Regions from separate parts of the Noviherbaspirillum sp. UKPF54 genome, predicted to be linked through region 1. Evidence: predicted binding sites of a transcription regulator. Region 1 holds the regulator's gene; the other holds the start of a gene.
The links. The regulator LexA, encoded in region 1, represses DNA repair genes until DNA is damaged. The targets are predictions, from matches to a motif close to ACTGTATNNNNATACAGT.
Positions count from the first base shown of each region.

Region 2: a site for LexA is predicted at 8,187-8,204, ahead of FAY22_RS08255 (DUF2471 family protein). Genes of this name have one in related genera too.

Region 1 is NZ_CP040128.1:1,108,610-1,120,264, reverse strand. Features, by position in the region: gene FAY22_RS05270 (efflux RND transporter periplasmic adaptor subunit) at 6-1,181, shown strand; gene FAY22_RS05265 (DHA2 family efflux MFS transporter permease subunit) at 1,191-2,759, shown strand; gene rplI (50S ribosomal protein L9) at 2,824-3,276, opposite strand; gene rpsR (30S ribosomal protein S18) at 3,304-3,588, opposite strand; gene priB (primosomal replication protein N) at 3,604-3,906, opposite strand; gene rpsF (30S ribosomal protein S6) at 3,924-4,292, opposite strand; gene lexA (transcriptional repressor LexA) at 4,543-5,208, shown strand; gene FAY22_RS05235 (RNA methyltransferase) at 5,272-6,030, opposite strand; gene FAY22_RS05230 (inositol monophosphatase family protein) at 6,140-6,934, shown strand; gene mutS (DNA mismatch repair protein MutS) at 7,205-9,814, shown strand; gene FAY22_RS05220 (hypothetical protein) at 9,934-10,755, shown strand; gene FAY22_RS05215 (peptidylprolyl isomerase) at 10,833-11,378, opposite strand; gene FAY22_RS05210 (cupin domain-containing protein) at 11,472-11,655, shown strand, end outside.
Region 2 is NZ_CP040128.1:1,775,695-1,787,349, reverse strand. Features, by position in the region: gene FAY22_RS08290 (translocation/assembly module TamB domain-containing protein) at 1-1,366, opposite strand, end outside; gene FAY22_RS08285 (autotransporter assembly complex family protein) at 1,369-3,165, opposite strand; gene FAY22_RS08280 (PPC domain-containing DNA-binding protein) at 3,348-3,797, opposite strand; gene FAY22_RS08275 (glycoside hydrolase family 15 protein) at 3,958-5,802, shown strand; gene FAY22_RS08270 (bacteriohemerythrin) at 6,028-6,504, shown strand; gene FAY22_RS08265 (RT0821/Lpp0805 family surface protein) at 6,567-7,028, opposite strand; gene FAY22_RS08260 (HMA2 domain-containing protein) at 7,129-7,704, opposite strand; gene FAY22_RS08255 (DUF2471 family protein) at 7,849-8,157, opposite strand; gene FAY22_RS08250 (LysR family transcriptional regulator) at 8,481-9,419, opposite strand; gene FAY22_RS08245 (L-lactate dehydrogenase) at 9,587-10,843, shown strand; gene FAY22_RS08240 (FAD-binding dehydrogenase) at 10,813-11,655, shown strand, end outside.

The sequences.
Region 1 (11,655 bases):
AAATCATGAGTGCAGCACCGATCGCATCGACGAACCAGGCCGCCCCTTCGGGCGCGCCCAAGCGCAAGAAAATCCTGCTGACCATCGGCGCCGTGTTCGCGGCGGCCGCCGTCGGCTCGGGACTGTATTGGGCGCTCGTATCTCGCTACATCGAAGACACCGACAATGCTTACGTTCAGGGCAATGTCGTGCAGATCACGCCGCAGATCGCAGCCACGGTCGCCAAAATCTACGCGGACGACACCAGCATGGTCAAGGCAGGACAGCCGCTCGTGGCGCTCGACACGGCCGATACCGACGTTGCACTGGCGCAGGCTGAAGCGCAGCTGGCGCAGACGGTGCGCGAAGTGCGCACGCTGTACGCCGCCCAGGCACAGGCCAGCGCCAACCTGGCCGTGCGCGAGGCGGAACTGGCAAGAGCAAAGGATGACTTGGGGCGCCGCAAGGCGCTGGCCGGTTCCGGCGCCGTGTCGTCGGAAGAAATCCGGCACGCTGAAAGCGCAGTCGCAGCCGCCCAGGCTGCGCTCGCGGCGGCGAAAGAGCAGCTCGCTTCGGGCCGCGCCCTGACCGAGGGCACCAGCGTCGCCAATCATCCGAACGTGCAGCGCGCCGCGGCCCGGGTGCAGGAAGCGCTGCTGGCGAAGTCCCGCTCCACCCTGTACGCCCCGGTCGGGGGCGAAGTCGCCAAGCGCAGCGTGCAGGTCGGACAGCGCGTGACGCCGGGCGCGCCGCTGATGGCGATCGTGCCGCTCGACCAGTTGTGGGTCGACGCCAACTTCAAGGAATCGCAGCTGCGCGAGATGCGCATCGGCCAGCCGGTGACACTGACCGCCGACATCTACGGCGGCAAGGTCAAATACGCCGGCAAGGTGGAAGGTCTCGGCGCCGGCACCGGTTCCGCGTTTGCCTTGCTGCCAGCGCAGAACGCGACCGGCAACTGGATCAAGGTAGTGCAACGCGTGCCGGTACGGATTGCGCTCGATCCGAAGCAGCTGGCCGAACACCCGCTGCGCGTCGGATTGTCCATGCACGTCGAAGTCGACCTGCACGAACGGCAAGGCGCGCCGGTCGGCGAGAGTGCCGGCCGCGCGCATGCGCTGACGGCTACCACGCCCGGCAATCCGGTCGACGCCGCCGCCAAGGCGCGCATCGATACGATCATTGCAACCAACCTGAAATAAGGACACCGGATGCAATCGGAATCGAACAACAACGCATCGCCGGCTGCGCCGCCGGCGCTGCAGCCATTGAAGGGGCCGGCGCTCTTATTGCTGACCATCGCGGCGGCATTGTCGACGTTCATGGAAATCCTCGACATCACCATCGCCAACGTCTCGATCCCGACCATTGCCGGCGCGCTCGGCGTGTCGACCAACCAGGGAACCTGGATCATCAGCGCCTACTCGGTCGCGGCCGCCATCGCTGTGCCGCTGACCGGCTGGCTGGCGCGCCGCGTTGGCGAGGTGAAGTTGTTCGTGATGTCGGTCCTGGCATTCACGCTGATGTCGGCGCTGGCAGCGTTCTCGGTCAACCTGCCGATGCTCGTCGTGTTCCGGTTGCTCCAGGGCCTGGTGTCGGGGCCGATGGTGCCGCTGTCGCAGACACTGCTGGTGCGGAACTTCCCGCCCGAAAAGCGCGGCGCGGCGATGGGACTGTGGGCGATGACGGTGATTCTTGCGCCGATCGCCGGCCCGCTGCTGGGCGGCTATATCAGCGACAACTACCACTGGTCGTGGATTTTCCTGATCAATATCCCGATCGGCCTGTTCGGCGGCATCACCATCTGGACGCTGATGCGCAAGCGCGAATCGGCCACCGTCAAAATGCCGCTCGACGTCGTCGGCCTGCTGCTGCTGGTGGTCGGCGTCGGCAGCCTGCAGCTGATGCTGGAAATCGGCAAGGACTACGACTGGTTCGCGTCGCCCTTCATTACGGCGCTCGGCGTCATCGCAGTCGTGGCGCTGACCTTCTTCATCGCCTGGGTGCTGACCTCGGACCATCCGATCGTCGAGCTGCAGCTATTCCGCGACAAGAACTTCCGCTACGGCGTGATCCTGCTGTCGGTCGGCTTCATGACCTACTTCGGCTCGGTCGTGATCTTTCCGCTCTGGCTGCAACTGGTGATGGGATACACCTCCGCGCAGGCCGGCGCGGCGATGGCGCCGATCGGCATCTTCACGCTGATACTGTCACCCATCATCGGCAAGAACATCGCGAGGCTCAACCTGCGCGCACTGGCGACCTTCGCCTTTATCGTGATGGGCGCGGTATCGCTGTGGAATACGCAGATGTCGCTCGAAGTCGGGTTCTGGGACATCGTCAATCCGCGGCTGGTGCAAGGCATCGGCATGGCCTGCTTCTTCCTGCCGGTGCAATCGCTGATGCTGTCCAATATCACGCCCGACCACATGGCGGGAGCATCCGGCCTGTCCAACTTCCTGCGCACGCTGGGCGCCGCGATGGGCACTGCGATCAGCGTGACGATGTGGGAGCACTTGGCGACCGATCACCATTCGCGGCTGGTGGAAAACGTCTCGCATTTTTCACCGGCCAGCAACGAGTACCTCGGCACCCTGCAGGCTGGCGGCCTGTCGCTCAATCAGGCGTTCGCAGTCGTGGAGCGCACCATCAACGCGCAAAGCTACATGCTGGCGACCGATGACTTCTTCCTGTATTGCTCGGTTGCGTTTTTCGCGCTGACCAGCCTGGTCTGGCTGACCAAGCCGAAGAAGGGTGTGGCCGCAGCCGTGGGACATTGACATCCAAGCGGAGCATAAAAAAAGCCGGCTCGAAAGCCGGCTTTTTTATTGGGAGCGATTTCGCTTACGCTTGCTCGCCCACCACGGAAACGGTGATTTCCGAGATCACGTCGGTGTGCAGCGCAACCGAAATCGGATGCTCGCCGGTGGTCTTCAGCGGGCCTTGCGGCATGCGGATCTGTGCCTTCTCGACCGGGAAGCCTTGCTTGGTCACGGCAGCGGCGATGTCGGCATTGGTCACGGAACCGAACAGACGGCCGTCGACGCCAGCCTTTTGCGCGATCTGAACGGTCATGCCGGTCAGTTTTTCGCCCTGGGCTTGTGCCGCTGCCAGCTTCTCGGCTGCAGCCTTTTCCAGTTCGGCGCGCTTGGCTTCGAATTCCGCCACGGCGGCCTGCGTTGCGCGGCGTGCCACGCGTTGCGGGATCAGGAAGTTACGTGCGTAGCCGTCCTTGACCTTCACCACATCGCCGAGGTTGCCGAGATTGACGACTTTTTCCAACAGAATGACTTGCATGTTTTTCTCCTATTTCTCAGTCGTCAATCAGGCGTTGTGCAGATCGGTGTACGGCAGCAGCGCGAGGTAGCGGGCGCGCTTGATCGCGGTGTCGACCTGACGCTGGTAGTGTGCCTTGGTGCCGGTCAGGCGTGCCGGCATGATCTTGCCGTTTTCCTGGACGAAGTCCTTCAGGGTGTCGACGTCCTTGTAGTCCACTTGCTCAACGCCGGCGGCGGTGAAGCGGCAGAATTTCTTGCGCTTGAACAGCGGGTTTTGCTGCTGGCGCTTTTGCTTGAGTTTGCTCTTGTCGAATTTTTTACCGAATGCCATGTTTGGCTCCTGTATCTAGTGATCTGATGTATATGCCTCGACGTCCGTGACGTGGAAGACGAAGCTTTTGCTGTTTCGGTTCTTGCGTGCCAGGAATCCGGTGAAGCGGTAGGCCACTCCCAGCTCCGCCCGATTGACTTTTCCGGAGATTTCGCCTGCGGCGACCGCAGCGATTTCCAGTTCAATCTGGCGCGGGATGCCTGCCTCGACCTGCTCCGATTGGTGCGATAACTTCGCCGACGCAATCGGAATGCCTGCCGGCGTGTATCGCAATGCATCGCGCTCGGCAATGACGGCGACCAACTGAAGCTGGTTCACGCTCCTGGCTTGCGCAATTACGATGCAGCTGCCTCGCTGCGCTGGCTCTTGGCAGCGTCTTCCTTCTGGACCGCCTTCATCATCGGCGACGGCGCAGTCTCGGCCTTCTTCATCTTCACGGTGAGGTGGCGCAGCACGGCATCGTTGAACTTGAAGCCGGTTTCGATTTCAGCCAGAGTCTCGTTGTCGCACTCGATATTCATGCAGACATAGTGTGCCTTGGCCAGCTTCTGGATCATGTAAGCCATCTGGCGACGGCCCCAGTCTTCGATGCGATGGATCTTGCCGTTGCGGGCGGTCACGATGCCCTTGTAGCGCTCGATCATTGCGGGCACTTGCTCGCTCTGATCCGGATGCACGATAAATACGATTTCATAATGACGCATGTAATCTCCTTATGGACGGATTAAACAATCGCCCACCCCGGCGTCAAGACAGGTGTGGGAAGAGGAAAGCCGACGATGATAACCCGAAAATACAGAAAGCTCAATGCTTTCAAGCGCTTACACCCCAACGGCAGCGCCGGCCGCATGGTAACGGGGAAATTAATGACGTGGGCGCTTGCATTCGCCTAGAAGCTGTATAAAAATACAGTCTGTTTTTATGAACAGCGTTTATCGACGCTCAGGTGCCGCCATGATCAAACTTACCGCCCGTCAAGAGCAAATTCTGAATCTGATCAGGGAAGCGATCGAAAATACCGGATTCCCTCCAACACGGGCTGAAATCGCGGCCGAACTGGGGTTTCGTTCGGCCAACGCGGCCGAAGAGCACTTGCAGGCACTCGCCCGCAAGGGAGCGATTGAAATCTCGCCCGGCACCTCGCGCGGCATCCGCTTGCGCGACATGAATGGCGACAGCGGACTGGGCCGTATCGGCGCCAAGCAAATGGCGCTCCCCCACCCCGCGCTGATGCAACTGAGCCTGCCGCTGGTTGGTCGTGTCGCCGCCGGCTCGCCCATCCTCGCGCAGGAACACATCGAAGCCACCTATAGCGTGGACCCGTCGCTATTTTCCTCCAAGCCCGATTACCTGCTGAAAGTGCGCGGCCTGTCGATGCGCGACATCGGCATCATGGACGGCGACTTGTTGGCGGTGAAAAAAGTGGACAGCGCAAAGAACGGCCAGATCGTAGTGGCCCGACTAGGCGACGATGTAACGGTCAAGCGCTACAAGAAATCCGGCTCGGTCATCGAACTCCTGCCCGAAAATCCGGATTTCAAGCCAATTCGCGTCGACGCCAGCCAGGAGGATTTTGCACTGGAAGGATTGGCGGTCGGCCTGCTACGGGCTTGGGGCTGAGGCCTCCCTCGACAACAAAGCAATCTCGCCGTGCAATCCAGGCCGTTTCACGCGGCGGCTTCCCTAGCGCGGCACCTTCTTCAAAATTTGCCGGGCGATGCCTCGCAATATATTGACTTCCTCGGTTTCCAGCTGAGTCCGGGAAAACAGCCGTTTCAGCCTGGGCATCAATTTCTTCGGATTGTCGGGATCGAGGAATTCGACCGCCACCAGCGCCTCCTCGAGATGCCGATACATGCCCTCGATCTGCGCTAGGCCAGCCGCCTCTCCCTGAAACCCGATCGTCGTCGCCGGTGGCGCGTCGCCGACGGCGGCCTGTCGCAACTCATATGCCAGCACCTGCGCTGCCTGCGCCAGGTTCAGCGATGAATACTCGGGGTTGGCCGGGATATTGATCAGGACATTGCACTTTTCAACGATTTCGTTCGGCAAACCATACCTCTCGTTGCCGAATACCAGCGCAGCATCCAGGCCGGCATCGACCGACAGCTGTCCAGCCAATGAGCGCGGCGTAATGACAGGCGGCGAAAATTCCCTCGGCCTGGCACTTAAGGCCGCAGCAAAATTGCAGCCGGCCAGCGCTTCGCCGATCGAACCGACGATCTTTGCGCTGGCCAGGATATCCTGCGCGCCGCTGGCGAAGGCAATCGCCTCCTCCTGCCGGTTTGCGTCCGGAAAGCGGGGATTCACCAGCACAAGGCGTGAAAACCCCATGGTTTTCATGGCGCGCGCCACCGAACCGATATTGCCCGGATGACTGGTTTCCACCAGCACGAAACGCAGGCGGTCAAAAAGAGAAGTACTGGTTTGTTGCTGGTTCATTTAAAATAGCGGCATTGCGCGGCAAGCGAACAACTGTCCGATATTGCCGCATCGCTCATTAATTCATTTGTGGTCCGAAAACCGGAACCGCAATTTTAACGGAACCTCTATGCATCCCATGCTGAATACGGCGGTGAAAGCCGCACGCCGCGCAGCCGCGGTCATCAATCGCGCCTCCTTCGACATCGACCGTGTCAAGGTCACGGAAAAAGGACACAACGATTTCGTCACTGAAGTCGACAAGGCCGCCGAACTGGCGATCATCGAGGTTCTGAAAACCGCCTACCCCGACCACGCCATCCTGGCCGAAGAATCGGGCGCCTCCGCCAACCTGCACGACGAAAACGAAAACGTCTGGATCATCGATCCAATCGACGGCACCACCAATTTCATCCATGGGTTTCCGCAGTATTGCGTATCGATCGCCCTGCAACAGCGCGGCCAGATCACGCAAGCGGTGGTCTACGACCCGACCCGCAACGACCTGTTTACTGCATCCAAGGGCGCCGGCGCCTACCTCAACGAAAAGCGCATCCGCGTCAGCCGCCGAGACAGGATGGCCGACGCGCTCATCGGCACCGGCTTCCCGTTCCGCGGCACCGACCACCTGGACGAATACATGAAGATGTTCCGCATCATGACGGAACGCTGCGCGGGCCTGCGCCGTCCGGGCGCCGCCGCGCTCGACCTGGCCTATGTGGCCGCCGGCCGGCTCGACGGCTTCTTCGAAAAAGGCCTGCAACCTTGGGACGTAGCAGCCGGTTCACTGCTGATCACGGAAGCCGGCGGCATCGTCGGCAACTTCTCGGGCGAATCCGACTACCTGTACAAGGGCGATGTCATCGCCGGCACGCCGAAGATTTTCGCCCAGATGATCGCACAGCTGTCGCCCTTCGCGAAGTAAGGCACTGCAGTTCCACGGCGGGACGAGAGTCCCGCCTTCCTCCCTGGCTTTATCCCCGCGCTGCTCCGGCCGCGTCACGCACAGCGCGGTTTTCTGCCGCGCCCCATCGTCTTTGATCGCATCCGCCATTAAAATGGCGGATTGCATAGACTCCCGCATGGCGCATGCCCGCCGGACAGAAAGATAGGAATGGATTTGAAGCCCGCCGCACGCCTCGACAAAGACGCCCCCTCATTACCGCTGGAAGACACGCTGTCCAAGCATACTCCGATGATGCAGCAGTACCTTCGCATCAAGGCGGACCATCCGGACACCCTCGTGTTCTACCGGATGGGCGACTTTTACGAGCTGTTCTTCGACGACGCTGAAAAGGCGGCGCGCCTGATCGGAATTACGCTGACGCAGCGCGGCTCCTCCAACGGCACACCAATCAGGATGGCGGGCGTGCCATTCCACTCGGTCGACCAGTATCTGGCCAAGCTGATCAAGCTCGGCGAATCGGTCGCGATCTGCGAGCAGATCGGCGACCCGGCGACAAGCAAGGGCCCGGTGGAGCGCAAGGTGGTGCGCGTCGTCACGCCCGGTACGCTGACCGACTCCGACCTGCTGCCGGAGAAATCCGAGCGCCCGCTGCTGGCGTTGTGCACGCTTGCGCAGCGCAAGAGCGTCACGGTCGGCCTTGCCTGGCTGTCGATGGCCAGCGGCGCGCTGCGGCTGATGGAGTTCGCCGGTGACGCAAAATCGTTCGATGCACGCCTGAAGCAGGAGCTGGAGCGCATCGCACCGGCAGAAATCCTGCTCACCGACGACGCCGAGCTGATGACGCTGCAGGCGCCCGGCAAGTTCACCTCTTCCCCGCAATGGCATTTCGACCCCGAGCACGGCAAGAAGGCTTTGCTGGGACAATTGGGAGTGGCCTCGCTGACCGGCTTCGGCGCCGACGGATTGAGCGCAGCCCTTGGCGCCGCGGGAGCCTTGCTGCGCTACGCCCAATCGACCCAGGGTAAAGGCCTGCAGCATGTACGCATGCTGGCGGTCGAATCGGAAAACGAATTCATCGGTTTGGACGCCGCGACCAGGCGTAACCTGGAACTGACCGAAACCATCCGTGGCCAGGAAGGATCGCCATCGTCCCCCACGCTGTTCTCGCAGCTGGATCACTGCCGCACCGCGATGGGCTCGCGCCTGCTGCGCCACTGGCTGCACCATGCGCGGCGCGACCAGACAATCGCCCAGGCGCGCCACTCGGCGCTGAATGCCCTGATGCGTGCCGACGCTTCGACCGGACTGTCCGCGGCGCTGGCCGCCATTCCCGACATCGAGCGCATCACCACGCGCATCGCCTTGTTCTCGGCACGCCCGCGCGATTTGGCGGGATTGCGCGGCGGCTTACAGCAATTGCCTGCGCTGCGCGACTACGTTGCCCTGTGCGACCAGGACGCCGAGGCGCCGTTGTTGAAGGCCATCCGGGAAGCGCTGGCAACGCCGGACAAGTGCCTGGACCTGCTCGAACGCGGCATCACGGCGGAGCCGTCCGCCATGGTGCGCGACGGCGGCGTCATCGCGCGCGGCTTCGACGCCGAACTGGACGAGCTGCGCGCGCTGTCGGAAAACGCCGGCCAGTTCCTGGTCGATCTGGAGGCCCGGGAACGCGCGCGAACCGGCATCGGCAACCTGCGCGTCGAATACAACAAGGTGCACGGTTTCTACATCGAAGTCACGCACGGCCAGACCGACAAGGTGCCGGATGATTACCGGCGCCGCCAGACGTTGAAGAATGCGGAACGATACATCACCCCGGAGCTGAAAGCCTTCGAGGACAAGGCGCTGTCGGCCCAGGAACGCGCTCTGGCGCGCGAAAAATACCTGTACGACCAGCTGCTCGTCGAACTGGCGCCGCACATCGGCACGCTGCAGCGCATCGCGCAGGCCATCGCGCAGCTCGATACGCTGGCATCGCTGGCGGAGCACGCGATGCGCCACAACTGGTGCGCGCCGCAGCTGGTGCCGGAACCGGCCATCCGCATCGAGCAAGGCCGCCATCCGGTCGTCGAAACCCAGATCGAACGCTTCATCGCCAACGATTGCGAGCTCGATTCCGAACGCAAGCTGCTGCTGATTACCGGCCCCAACATGGGTGGTAAGTCGACCTTCATGCGGCAGGTGGCGCTGATCACCCTGCTCGCCTATGTCGGCAGCTTCGTACCGGCGACGAGCGCGACGATCGGCCCGATCGACCGCATCTTCACCCGCATCGGCGCGGCCGACGACTTGGCAGGCGGGCGCTCCACCTTCATGGTCGAGATGACGGAATCGGCCGCCATTCTCAACGGCGCCACAGAACAATCGCTGGTGCTGATGGACGAGGTCGGACGCGGCACTTCGACCTTCGACGGCCTTGCGCTGGCATGGGCGATCGCGCGCCACCTGATCGAAACGACCAGGAGCTTCACGCTGTTCGCCACGCATTACTTCGAGCTCACCCAGCTGCCGGAAACCCACCCCAGCGCAGCCAACGTGCACCTGTCGGCCGTCGAGCACAAGGACAGCATCGTCTTCCTGCACGCCGTGCAAGCAGGGCCGGCATCGCAAAGTTACGGCCTGCAGGTCGCGCAACTGGCCGGCGTGCCGCAGCCGGTGATCCGTGCCGCGCGCAAGCACCTGGCCGCGCTGGAAGCGCAATCGGTGCAGGCGACGCCGCAGTTCGACCTATTCGCCGGTGCGCCGGATGACGAGCAGGCGGATGCCGACGCGCCCGCGCATGGCGGCGCAGCGTCGGCGCTCGCCGATGCCTTGGCCGGCATCGACCCGGACGCCCTGTCGCCGCGCGAAGCGCTGGATGAGCTGTATCGGCTGAAAAACCTGGCCGCCTCACAATAATGAAAAAACAGCTTCTGAAGTATGTCGCGCTATGCGGCTTCGCCCTGCTCCTGCCGCCGGCGGAAGCGAACGCGAAAGAATTCAGCTTCGGCGTCATCGTCCCGTCGCGCAACGCAGCGATGACGGAGCCGGCATTGCGCGAGGCGATTGATCAGGCCGATGCCGACAATCTCGCCTTCGTCGTCGCCAACGGCATCAAGGCCGCGGGCGAACCATGCAGCGACCGACTCTACAACGACAGGAAGGCATTGCTGCAAACCGCGAAAAAAAATCTGATCGTGTCGCTGGCGGCGAACGATTGGGCCAAGTGCGCAGGAGAGAATGGGAAGTCGTCGGCGATCGGCAGGCTCAATCGTGTGCGCGAGCTGTTCTTCACAGAGGAATTTTCCTTCGATGGTGCCGGTATCCCGCTCGTGCGGCAATCCGCGACCGCGAAATTCCGAAGCTATGTGGAAAATGCGCGCTGGGAAATGGGCAATATCATGTTTGCGACCCTGAACCTGCCGGGCAATAACAACCACTACGTCTTCGATGCCGGGCGTAACAGCGAGTTCGAAGACAGACTGATTGCCAATCGTGACTGGCTGCACCGCGTTTATATCTATGCGATGCGCAAAAAACTCGCGGGGATTGTCCTGTTTTGCGATGGCAATCCGCTGCCCCTACCGGCAAACAGTGAGGACAACTCGGCCAGGCGCGACGGCTTTGTGGAAACGCGGCGCTATATCACGAACCTCGCCGCAAAATTTCCCGGCAAGATCCTGGTGATCCACAATGCCGAAGATGGCCATGCCAATGCTCCACCCGCCATTGTCTGGCGCCGCAACTTGGGCGAACTGGCGCTCGGCCCCGGTTCGCTCAAGCTGACAGCAGACTCCTCCTCGCGCGCGTTGTTCACCGTCGCCAACGAAACGGCGCAAGCCGCCAACCATCGCCCTTAGCCGTCCCGCAGCGGCCTTCGCGTGTAGTAATCGCTCAAGCCATGTAATACCTGCATGGCTTGGCGACGAGTGACGTTTTACTGCAGCGGAAGACTGCGGAACTGATCGCCCTCTTCATCATCGCCGAGATCGTCTCCATGATGATGGCCATGTGCGCCATGCACATGCTGATGCGCCACTTCCTCCTCACTGGCATTGCGCACGTCTGCCACATTCAGGGTGAAGCGCAGCGCCATTCCCGCGAGCGGATGATTTCCATCCAACACGACCTTGTCGTCCGCAATATCGGTGACGGTAAAGATCAGCGATTCGTCGCCTGCCTCCTCGCTGTCGGGCGTGCCTTCGAACTGCATGCCGATTTCCACCGGTTCCGGCAAACGGTTGCGCGGCTCGATCTTGATCAGGTTCGGATCGTACTCGCCGAAGGCATCTTCCGGCTCGACCTGAATCGTGGTCTCGTAGCCGACGTCCTGACCGTCGAGCGCCTCTTCGATCTTGGGCAAGGTATTCTCGTATCCGCCATGCAGATACACCATGGGATCACGGCTTTCCTCAATCAGATTGCCTTGCGCATCCGACAATTTGTAGTGCACCGTCACCACGGTATTTTTGGCAATCTTCATCGATTTTCCTTTCAGTTAACAGTGCCGCGATTATACTCGGCTGCCTCGCCATCTTCGCCTACCGTGCAATAGCTGTGCCTATATAATGCGCCCATGAAAAAACTCACTCTGCTCGGCGGACTCTCGCCACGCCAGTTCCTGAAGGATTACTGGCACAAGAAACCGCTGCTGATCCGGCAAGCGGTCCCGAATTTCAAGCCTGTGCTGTCGCGTGGCCAGTTGTTCGACTTGGCGCAACGCGATGACGTGGAATCGCGCTTGATCCGCCACTTCGACA
Region 2 (11,655 bases), 670 kb from region 1:
GGTTGAAATCGGCGAGGCTGCCGCGCACGGCAAATGCGTGTTCGCCGTCGCGCGCGAGGGTACCGGCAAGCTGCAGCTGCGCGTTGCCGGCAGCGAGCAGCGCGTTGTCCAACGCGATCTCACGTTCCCCGATGCGGGCGTCGCCTTTCAGGGAAAGCGATGCCCCGGAAAGCGCGAGGCGGATGCGCAGCGTCCCGCCTTCAGTATCAACCCTTGTCGGGCCGGCCAGTTGCGCCGGCGTGAGCCGGGTGTGCAATGCGTGCGGATCGAGCCCGGCCGCCTCTAGCGCCAGATGGACCTGGCCCGAATGGCTCATTTCCCCTGTGCCCCGCAACACGCCGCGCGGCAGGCGTACATGGAGGTCGGACCACTGCTGGCGCCGGGCGTCCAGCAGGAGATCGGCCCTGGCCGAGACCAGCGGCAGCAATCCGGAGTCGAGCGGGCCGGCAAGCGCATTCGCAAGCGTGACGGGGCCGCTCACGGCGAAGCCGGATGCGCCTTGCGCCGGCACGAGGTTGGCGTCGACATCGAGATCGGCACGCGGTGCGGCGGCGCTAAAGAGTTGCGGGTCAAGGTGCCGCAACCTGATCTGCGCGCGGCGCAAAGGCACGGCATCGAACGGCACCGCCTCGATTTGCGCATTTCCCGTGATGCGGTCGCCGCTCGCGTCGAGCCGCAGCTCCAGCGAACGCAGCGTGCCGCCGAGTTGTGCGTCGAAGCGGTATCGTTCGCCGCGCCATTCGCCGTCCAGCCGCGCGCTGCCGCCGACGGCGAACGGGGCGATGCCGTTCAGGCGCAGAATGGCGCTTACTGTGCCGAAGGGCGTGCTTGCATGCTCCAGCGTCAGCGCATGGCTCACCTTGTCGGAGCCGGCTCGCAGCCGGATGTCGTTGATCGTGGCGACAGCCGCCCCCTCCCGGACTGCGAGCTGGCGTAGCGCTGCGTCACGGACTTCGAGTTCCACGGGCAGGGTGAGGCGGGCGGGCAGGGCGAGCGGCGCGGACGGCGTCGGGTACAGCGTCACGTCGACGGTGCCGATGCGCAGCGCATCGACGGTCAGCTTCAGCGGCGCGCGCGACCAGGCCCAGTCGGCCGCCAGCGTATCGATCCGGATCAGCTTGCCCTTGTCGCGATAGGCAAGGCCGCGCAGTTGTACGCCGCGAATGGCCGTGCCGCCCACGAGTTCGCCCGACAGCGTTCCCGGCACCAGCCGCATCGCGATGTGCCACAGCGCACGCGCGCCGGGTTCGGTGCATAGCGCGCCGAATGCCAGCGTCGCCAGCACCGCGACGAGCGACAGCGCCGCGGCCAGGCGCCGCCGGGCGGAAAGGGACAGGACAGGCTTGGCGGAGTGCGCGCGTTTCATGATCAAAACACAATCCCCAGCGACAGGTGCGGCCGGATATTTCCGCCCTGGAAGCCGTAGGCCAGGTCGCCGTTGACCGGGCCTACCGGGCTGCGCCACCGCGCACCGATGCCGACGGCATGGAAGAAGTTCTTGCCGCTCCAGCGGTCGGTCGCGGCGCCCGCGTCGTAGAACAGCGCAGCGCCCCATTTTTCGGACATCCAGTGCTGGTACTCGATGCCGCCGGTGACGAGATAGCGGGTCGGATAAACGGTACCGTTGCGTTCGTTGCCGATGCTCTGGTAGCTGTAGCCGCGCACCGAATCGGCACCGCCCGCGCGAAACAGCAGAGATGCGGGGATTTCGGCGTTGCCGCCCCTGGACACGACGGCGCCCAGTTCGCCGCGTGCGACGATCAGGTCGCGCCGGCCCACCGGACGGTATTGGCGCATGCGCCCGTAGAGGCGAAAGAAGGATTGGTCCGTCAGCACGTCGTGCAGCGCGGCCCCGGCTTCGATCGATGCGATGTAGCCGTGGCGCGGGAAGAGCGGATTGTCTACCCGGCGCCGGGTCAGGGCCACCCCCGCCACCAGCGCGCTGTGGGTGCCGGGCTCGACCACCGTGTCGGCCGGCGGCGCGCTTGCGCCCTGTTGCAGCAGCCGGTCGCTGTAGTATTCGAGGGTATAGGAGAAGTCGTCGCGGTCGCTGGTGCGGGTGCGGCGCAGGCCGATCCGCTTGCTGCGCAGGTCGATGCCTTCGAGCGTGGTGCGCTCGACCGAAGCATGGCCGCTGTTGACCCAGGCGCCTGCGCCGGGCGGCATCGCCAGTTCCAGCGCGCCGGACTGCCGGCGCTGCTCCAGGCGTGTCTGGGCGTCCAGTACCCAGGCGCGGTCGAACAGGTTGTAGTACGAGTAACGGCCTTCCAGGTGGGCGCCGGTATCGGTGGCGTAACCGGCGCCGGCGCGCACCCGGTGCGCCGGAAACTCCGTCACGCGAACGTCGACCGGCGTGCCGTGCGCATGACCCGGATCCTTGTCGATATCGACTACGACATTGCTGAAGTAGGGTGTGCGCTGGATCTGATGCTGCAGTTCGAGCAGCCGGTCTGCGCTGTATTCTTCATCGGGGCGCAATGGGTTGACGTTGCGCACGATGCTGTCCGGGTAGCGCTCCGTGCCCCTGATGCGCAGCTCTCCGAAAGTGAACGGCGGGCCGCTGTCATAGTCGATCTCCAGGTCGGCCTGCGCCTGCTCGGGATCGATGCGGGCCTGCGAGCGGGCGATGCGCGCCGCGGGGTAGCGGCGCTGCTGCAGGTCCTGTAGTCCGGCTTGCTTGGCCGCGGCCCAGTCTTCCTGGCGGAACGGCGAGCCCGGCCGCAGGCCCCCGTATCCGCCTGCCTGTTCGACCCGCGATGCATCCCCGCTCGCCGCGCCGCTCAGCCGCACGGCTATGCGGCCCACGACGGTGCGCGCGCCCGGCGCGACCTTCAGGCGCACGACGGTCGTGCCGGAGTCACGGTCAACCTTGAGCTCGGTCTGCGGCTGGAAATAGCCCTCGGTCGACGCCAGCCGGGTCACCTGCGCGGCCGCCGTGTCGAGCATGAACTGGAACTGGTCTTCGTTCAGGTCGTCGCGCTCCTGGTAACGGACCAGGTCCAGATGCGCCGCCAGCAGGTCGCGCAGCGAATCCGGCGCATCCAGTTCGACTCGGTAGGATGCTAGCGCACGCGGACCGGCGGCGAGAAAAAGCAGGGAGGCGAGGAGGGAAAGCGCGCGGCGTGAACAGGATGGCGAGAACCGCAAAAACCGTAATGCGCTCAAATCTTTCCCTATGCGTTAGCGTCTTGCCCCGAAGCCGGGGTGAATACGCTGCCATTGTGCAACAGTAGGGCGTTGTGTGCAAATTGACAAGCCGGGCGGATGCGGGCAGACCGCCCCGGCCAGGTAGTCCGGACTGACGCGGACCGTGCAGTCGATGGGGGCGCAGCGGGATTCGGGTTGCTTCAGTCGGCGCCGGAAGCGTCGATGTCGATCAGTGGCAGCCCGCTTTCCGCATCCAGGGTACGCTGCAGGTGGCCCGGCGATTCGATCAGCATGACTTCCAGCGTCGGACGCACATAAGCTTCCAGCAGATGGCCGCCATGGGCGCTGCCGTCGCGCTTGCCGACGACCACGTGGGCGTGGATTTTCGGGCGCGCCTGATGCAGGGCGACATCGCCGGCCAGCGTCAGCACCTCGACCTGTTCGCGCAGGGGGATTTTCTCGTAATCCTTTGAGTCCCAGTTGAAATAGCCGAGAACGACCGAGCTGAACGCCCCGATCGCGCTGAATCGCGCGGCCGAAATGCCTTGCTGTTCGCAAAATTCCTGCAGGCTCGATACCGCCTCGTCGCCGCTGTCCATGATCAGCGCATAGGTGCGTTCCGCAGCTTCATTGATGAGTTTGTAGCGCATGTCGTCTCCATCGTGCCCGGCCGATCTGTCGTACATGACTGCGACACCGCCTGTGCCACAAAAGATTCGGCAGGCTTCCGTGCGATGCAACTTGTCATTGTCTGGCCGGTCACAACGTTAAATTGCCGCAAGCGCCTGCCCGATAGAACCGCGTCCCGCCATGAATCGACAAGAAGACCGGTACCCGCCAATTGCCGACTATGCTCTGATCAGCGATTGCCATTGTGCGGCGCTCGTCTCGGCACGCGGCTCGATCGACTGGTGTTGCATGCCGCGCGTCGATGCCGACAGCTGCTTCGGGCGCCTGCTCGATTGGGACCGGGGCGGCAATTTCGCCATCTTTCCGGCATCCGACCAAGTCACGGTGACACGCCGTTACCTACCTGAAACCATGGTACTGGAAACCTGCTTCGCCACTGCGCAAGGGCAGGTACGCCTCTGCGATTTTTTCTCGGTGGAAGGCGATGCGGGCGCGCAGTCGCATTTCGAGCTGATGCGCCTGATCGAAGGCGTTTCCGGCAACGTCGAGCTGCACATCGATATCGCTCCGCGCTTCGATTACGGCGAAATCATCCCGCGTGTGCGTCGCCAGGGAAACGGTGTCTACACCGCCATCGGCAGCGACATGGGAATGGTGATCCAGTCCGATGTCCCGCTCGACGTGATCGGACACCGGCAGCTCGCTGGCAATTTCTGCATCCATGCCGGGCAGCGCTTCAGCCTGTCAGTGCGTTTCGAGCATCCGGAACTGATCGATACCACCCCTAACACACCGCCCGCAGCGGCGCCGCCCGAGCGATGCTGCGACGCGATTTTCGAGCGAACATGCCGCTGGTGGCGCGACTGGTCGGGACGGATCCGCCTGCCTTACCCGCTGGACGAACAAAGCCTGCGCTCGGCAATCGTGCTCAAGTCCCTCAGCTTCGAGCGAACCGGCGCAATCGTGGCGGCGCCGACGACGTCCCTTCCGGAATGGATAGGCGGATCGCGCAACTGGGATTACCGTTTCAGCTGGGTACGCGATTCGGTCTTCACCGTGCGCGCGCTCGACCGCCTTGGCTGCGACCGGGAGTCCGACCGCTTCTTGCAGTTCGTCCAGCGCAGCTCGGCTGGCAGCGCCGCCGAGCTGCAGATCATGTATGGCGTGGACGGCAAGCGCCGCTTGACCGAGGTCGATTTGGATGTGCTGGAAGGCTATCGCGGTTCGCATCCGGTGCGTATCGGTAATCTCGCCTCGCGCCAGAACCAGCATGATATCTACGGCGAAATCCTGGAACTGGCATGGTTGTGGCACGCCGAAGGCGGCAACATCGAACTGCAGTACTGGGATTTCCTGGTCGACGTGGTCAATGCCGCCTGCGAAAGATGGCGGGACCAGGATTACGGCATCTGGGAGTTCCGCGACGGGCCGCGCCACCATGTGCATTCCAAGGCGATGTGCTGGGGTGCGCTGGAGTACGGCATCAGGCTGGCGCAGGAAAGGGAGCTGCCGGCGCCGTTGACGCATTGGGTAGAAACCCGGCACCACATAAGGGAGACGATCGAAAGCGAAGGCTACGATGCGCAGCGCGGAATTTTCTTGCAAGCATTCGGCGAGGATTACCTCGATGCGGCGCTGCTGCGACTGCCGCGCATCGGCTTTGTCGCCTACGACGATCCGCGCATGATACGTACCACCGACGCAATCCGCGCCGGCCTTGAGCACGACGGGTTGCTAATGCGCTACAACTCACCCGACGGGCTGCTGGGCAGGGAAGGCGCGTTCATCCCATGCACCTTTTGGCTGGTCGACTGCCTCGCGCGGCAGGGGAGGCCGGAACTGGCCTGGAGCTATTATCAGCGTGGCCTGCGGTGCGCGAATTCGCTGGGCTTGTTTTCCGAGGAATTCGATCCGGATAGCGGCCAGATGCTCGGCAATTTCCCGCAGGCGCTGTCCCATGTATCCCAGATCATGGCACGCCTGGCACTGGCGGAGACGGCGCAATCCACGTCGAAGCCGGCGTGATGCCGCATGTCACGCTACACCGTAGTGTCCGGCGCAAAAGGCCTTTCCGTCGCAGATTTTTCCCGACAGCGATTGCATGTAATCCCTAGCCACATGTACCGTTAGTGCATTTTTACTATCTTTGACCTGAGTCAACGGGGCAGGATGACTTGTCCATGCCGATGGCATACAGTCTTTATGGGACTTCGATACAACCGCCGGTCGCCTTGCAGGGCATGGCCGGTCATGAATGTGGAGCGAATCATGAGCACCCTCGTATGGTCGCCTCAGATGGAACTTGGCATTCCAGGCATGGACAGTGCGCACCAGGCGTTTTTCGCGGAACTTGCGCATATCGCGGCGGCACCCGATGATCAGTTCGGCGCGCTCTTCTTTCTCCTCATCGCCAAGCTCGAGCGTGATTTCGAAGAAGAAGAGGAATTGATGGAGCGGATCGATTTCCCCGCCCTCAACAGCCACCGAGAACAGCATGCGCGAGTGCTGAGCGGCTTGCATCATGTCGTGCCGCATGTGATGAACGGCAATATCGGCATCGGGCGGCACGCGATCGAATTGCTGCAGGAATGGTTCCTGTTTCATCTGACCACGATGGACTTGGCGTTGGCTGTCGCACTCGATATGAACCCTGGACGCGGCGATTTGGCGGCCTCGCCGACGATTTCTCCAAAACCGGAACCCCCGCAGAATCGGGCGGCCGGCTAACTGGCCGGTTTATCGCGGTACTGATTTCGAACGAAAATTCCGGCGGCCTGGGCCGCCGGAACTCATGAATTCGACGTGCGCCAGGTTCCGTCCGCCTGGCGGCAAGCCGTGCCATAGATTTTTTCCTTTTTACCGCCAACAACACCGTCCACGGTGTACTCCCTGCATGGCGTTCCCGAGGTTTCATAGGTGCGTGTGGGCGTGACGGTGTACTGATTGCCGCTGTCGGGATTGCGCCAGTGCGACGAGGCACCGGTGCGTTCGGTTTCGAGGGCGCGCGTGACCTTGAGGCGATCAGTGTCGTCCATCGAGCGTCCAATCGCGCCGCCGATGAAGGCGCCAGCCAGCGATCCGGCGATGGTGGCGGCGGTCCTGCCGTCGCCACCGCCGACCTGAGAGCCGAGCACTCCGCCAAGCACGCCGCCAAGAACGATGCCGGTCTGCTCCTGGGTGGGCGGAGTATTGCAACCTGCCAGACTCAGTCCGCAGCATATGAGTGTGCAACGAATGAAAGAGAGTTTCATCGACAGTACCCTTTGTCAGAACGTGTTGGCACAAAGGATATCGATGGCATGCCATTGCCGTCTTGACAGCTGTCAATCGGTCAAGACAAGGTGGCTGGGCTTACTCGCGGACGGCAAGCACCGGCTTCCGGTGCATGGGTGTGACCGGTTGTTGCAAGGTCAGGAAAGTGTGAAACGACACGAACAGCAGCATGATCCACAAGCCGGGTTCGCGCCGACGGTCAATGAAGAACAGGCTGATGGCCGCAAACGCGACCGGAAACAGGATCTGCAGGTCGACGGTATTGTTGGTGGCGCGCTTTAGCAACAGGTTGAACGCTCTGACGCCATCCACCAGGGCCGCCGCCACGCGCGAGCGGTTGGCAAGCATCGTCAGGTCGGTTTCGACGAACCGCGCGATTTGGGCTGCGTCTTCCATTTTTGGCACGACAAAGGAAAGCAGCTTGTTTTCATCCTCCAATGCCCTTTGCAGGCGCTGTTCGATGTCGCGGTCGTTCCTGTCGTAACGCACAACCACCGACCCGGTAACCGGATTCGCTTCGACCTGGTGTACGCCGTCAACGGATGAAACGAGCTCGCGGACGTGGTGGAAGAACAAGGGATCGCCCTTTGCCTCGGGGGCCTTGAGGCGTATGCGTCCCGGCAGTCGATGGACCACATGGCATTGGCGCGGCATCGGATTGCCTTTGCAATGGAAACGATGCGAAATAGCAGTTTGACCTTTTCAGTTTCGCATCGTTCCTGGGGTAACCCGGATTGCAGCCGGGCTGGGCGGGCTGCACGAAGCCCGCAAGTCGGCGAGAATTGTCGGGAGATGCCGCTAGTGCAGCGTGTGATACGCCTTGCGAATCATCGTGAGCGCGACAGGCAGGCATTCGTGGCTCTGCAAATCGGCGGGCTGGTTTACCTTGGGAACGTAGCCCCAGCGAGAAGAACGCACCATGCGGATATACTTCATGTCGAGGTCGCCAGCCTCTTGCAGCGTCCGCAACGCTTCCTGTTCGATTTCATGCACCAGGCGCCAGGTCAGGACGCGTCCCGCCGTACGATGACGTTCCACGATCGCATCCACCGCGAGCTCAAGCCGCGCCTGGACCGCATGCAATTTATGGCCTTCAAAGAGTTTCATCCGACGTCACTTACTCCCATGGTTAAACTACTGTATGCGCATACAGTATAGAACAAAATGCTCCGCCATTCCATGAGGCTTCGCAAACCTCATTTCCGCCTTTTTTCCTGATAGATTTTTAATTCAGGAAAATTTTATATAGACAACATTTATGGGTGAATTTGCTGGCCCTGCGGCTCGCAAAGTCGTTGCATTGGCAACTGAATGGCACAAATAAATACCCAAATGGAATTAAATGCACCAAGGAAATGCCGCAGGGAAAACATTGGACGCCGGATGCGAAAACAAGTTCGCCCGGGGCGCCTAGAATCGAGGGGAGATAGCTACGCCTTGGCGATATGAGAGGTGCCGGCTTGAAAGGATTGTAATGCGCACTCCATGATCGTGCGCTTCATCAATTCGGCCGTTGTCGACAGCCGGCGGCTCTTGAGCCAGACGATGGCGAAATGGGTCTGCAACTGCGGTGGCAGTGGTAAATTCAGGCGCACCAGTTCGCGCCGTCTGATCTGCTCCTGGACCGCGCTGGGCGGCGAAAAGAACAGCACGTCCGTCAACACCGCGCTGGTGCGCAGCAGACCGAAGTCATTGCTGGCGACGGCGCTGGAAGACAGCATGCCGGCCGGCAGTTCGGGATACGCTGCCAGCACTCTTTCCAGCTCTTTCGGGATTTTCGTCAGTCCGGTGAACGGATACTTCTGCAAGTCCGATAGTGCCGGCTTTTTCTTTTTCAGTAACGCATGGCCGCTGCGCACGTAGACGCAGATAGGCTCGGCCGGCAGAGGCACCAGCTCGAACTCGATGATGTCTTCCAGCTCGCGCGAATCGGCGACGAAGAAGTCGATTTCTCCGTTGAGGAGCATGTGCTTCTGGTGGTCCCAGTAGCCCGATTCGACCACGACCTGCACGTTGGCGGCGACCTCGCGCAACCGCGCCAGTGCGACCGGAATCAGGGATGAACACAGCACAGTGCCGGCGGCGATGCGTACCGAGCCGTTCGCTTGGCGCTTGATGAGGTCGATCTCGGTATGCAGCTGCTGCACCTCCGACAGCAGCGAGCATGAACGCGACAGCAGCCATTGGCCGATGGGCGTCAGGCGCACGCCGCGCGACAGCCTGTCGAAAAGCACGACATCGAGCTCTTCTTCCAGCGTGCGTATGCTTTTCGAGAGCGCCGGCTGGGAAATATTCAGCCTGGCACTGGCCCGATGCACATTGCCGGACTCCGCCAGCGTCACGAAATGCTGAAGCTGCTTCAGGTTCATCCGATAACCTCAAGGTATCAGTCGCGATAGTAAATCTCATTGGACACTGCAATGAGCCATGCCAGATACTAAGCCAAACCGCCGCCGCCCCGAAAGGGGGAGGCGCCTCGCGGCATTGCCGCGGGCATCGGGCAGGCACACAATAATCCAGTTCGGGGAGACACCGGATGCCGCGTGACCAATCTCTTTTTCTGCAGCCCGCCTGCGCCGGCGATTACCGGGAGCTTGCGCGCCGGCGCCTGCCGCGCCAGTTTTTCGACTATCTCGACGGCGGCGCCTATGACGAATCAACGATGCGCGCCAACGTCGACGATCTACGTTCGGTGCTGCTGAGGCAAAGGGTGATGCGCGACGTGTCGCGCATCGACTTGCGCACCGAAGTGCTGGGGCAGAAGCTGGCCATGCCGGTCGTACTCGCCCCGGTCGGGCTGGCGGGGATGTTCGCGCGGCGCGGCGAAGTGCAGGCAGCCCTGGCCGCGCAAGGCGCGGGGATCCCTTTTTGCGAGTCGACCGTCTCGATCTGCCCGATGGAGGAATTGCGTGCGGCGGGCGCCGCGTTCTGGTACCAGCTGTATGTGATGCGCGACCGTGGATATGTGCGGGAGCTGCTGCAGCGCGCGCATGCGGCCGGCAGCCCGGTGCTGCTGCTGACCGTCGATCTGGCGGTGGTCGGCGCGCGCTACCGCGACGTGCGCAACGGCGTGACCGGAGCGCGCGGCCTGAAAGCCGGGCTGGCCCGCGCCTGGGACTTCGCCTCGCACCCTTCCTGGCTGATCGACGTTGCGCTCGGCGGCAAGCCGCTGGTGTTCGGCAACCTGCGCCAGGTATTGCCGCATGCACAGCGCCTGACCGACTTCAGGGCGTGGATCGACTCCCAATTCGACCCGTCCGTCACGTGGGACGACCTTGCATGGCTGCGTGACAACTGGCCGGGAAAGATTGTCGCCAAGGGCATTCTCGACGCCGACGATGCGCGCCGCGCGGCAGACCTGGGGCTGGATGGCTTGATCGTTTCCAACCACGGCGGACGCCAGCTGGATGGCGTGCCGTCGGCGATATCGGCCTTGCCAGCGGTGGCCGACGCGGTGGGCGACCGGATCGACGTGCTGGTCGACGGCGGAATCCGCAGCGGCCTGGACGTGGTCAAGGCGCTGGCGCTGGGCGCACGCGCCTGCCTGCTGGGGCGGGCCTGGGCCTACGCACTGGCCGCGCGCGGCGGAGACGGCGTATCCCACGTGCTGGACATCGTGAGCAAGGAAATGGAGGTCGCCATGGCGCTGACCGCCTGTCCGGACGTGCGTTCGATCACGCGCGAGGCGCTGGCAAGCCAGGCCATGACGGGGCCTGCGCAATACGCCGGCAGCGATGGCAAACATGGAGAAAGGAGGGCGCAATGCGGCAGTATCACAGCGATGTCGTCATAATCGGCGGCGGCCTGGCTGGCATCGTCGCGGCCCAGGAGCTGCTATCGTCGGGCAAGAGCGTCACCCTGCTCGACCGTGACGACGAGCAAAATTTCGGCGGCCTGGCCAAGGAAAGCTTCGGCGGCATCCTGATGGTCGGCACGCCCGAGCAGCGCCGCAGCAAGATCCGCGACACGCCGGAGCTGGCGCTGCGCGACTGGCTTTCGTTCGGCGACTTCGGCCGCGATCCGGCCGCCGAACTGTGGCCGCGCCGCTGGGCCGAGGCGTACGTGAACGACAGCTTCGGAGAAATTTACTGCTGGCTCAAGGAGCGCGGCATCCGCTTCCTGCCGCTGCCGCTGTGGGTCGAGCGCGGGCAATTCGGCGGCGGCAATTCGGTGCCTCGCTGGCACGTCACCTGGGGCACCGGCCACGGCCTGGCGACGCAACTGATCCGCACGCTGCTGGCGCACCCGCCACGACAGGCGCTGACGCTCGCGTTCCGCCATCGGGTCGACGACCTGAGCATGCAAGCCGGCCGCATCTGCGGCTGCTCTGGCGCGATCGAGGATACCGGCGAGGAATTCATGGCCAGCGCCGATACCGTGCTGGTGGCAACCGGCGGCATCAACGGCAGCATCGACCGGGTCCGCAAGCACTGGCACGCGGAGTGGAATGCGCCGCCGCAGACCATCCTCAACGGCTCGCACAAGTTCGCCGACGGCCTGCTGCATGACGCCGTCCAGGGGGCGGGCGGCAACGTCACCAATCTCGACCGCATGTGGAACTACGCGGCAGGCGTGCATCACTGGCGTCCGCGCAAGCCCGGGCAC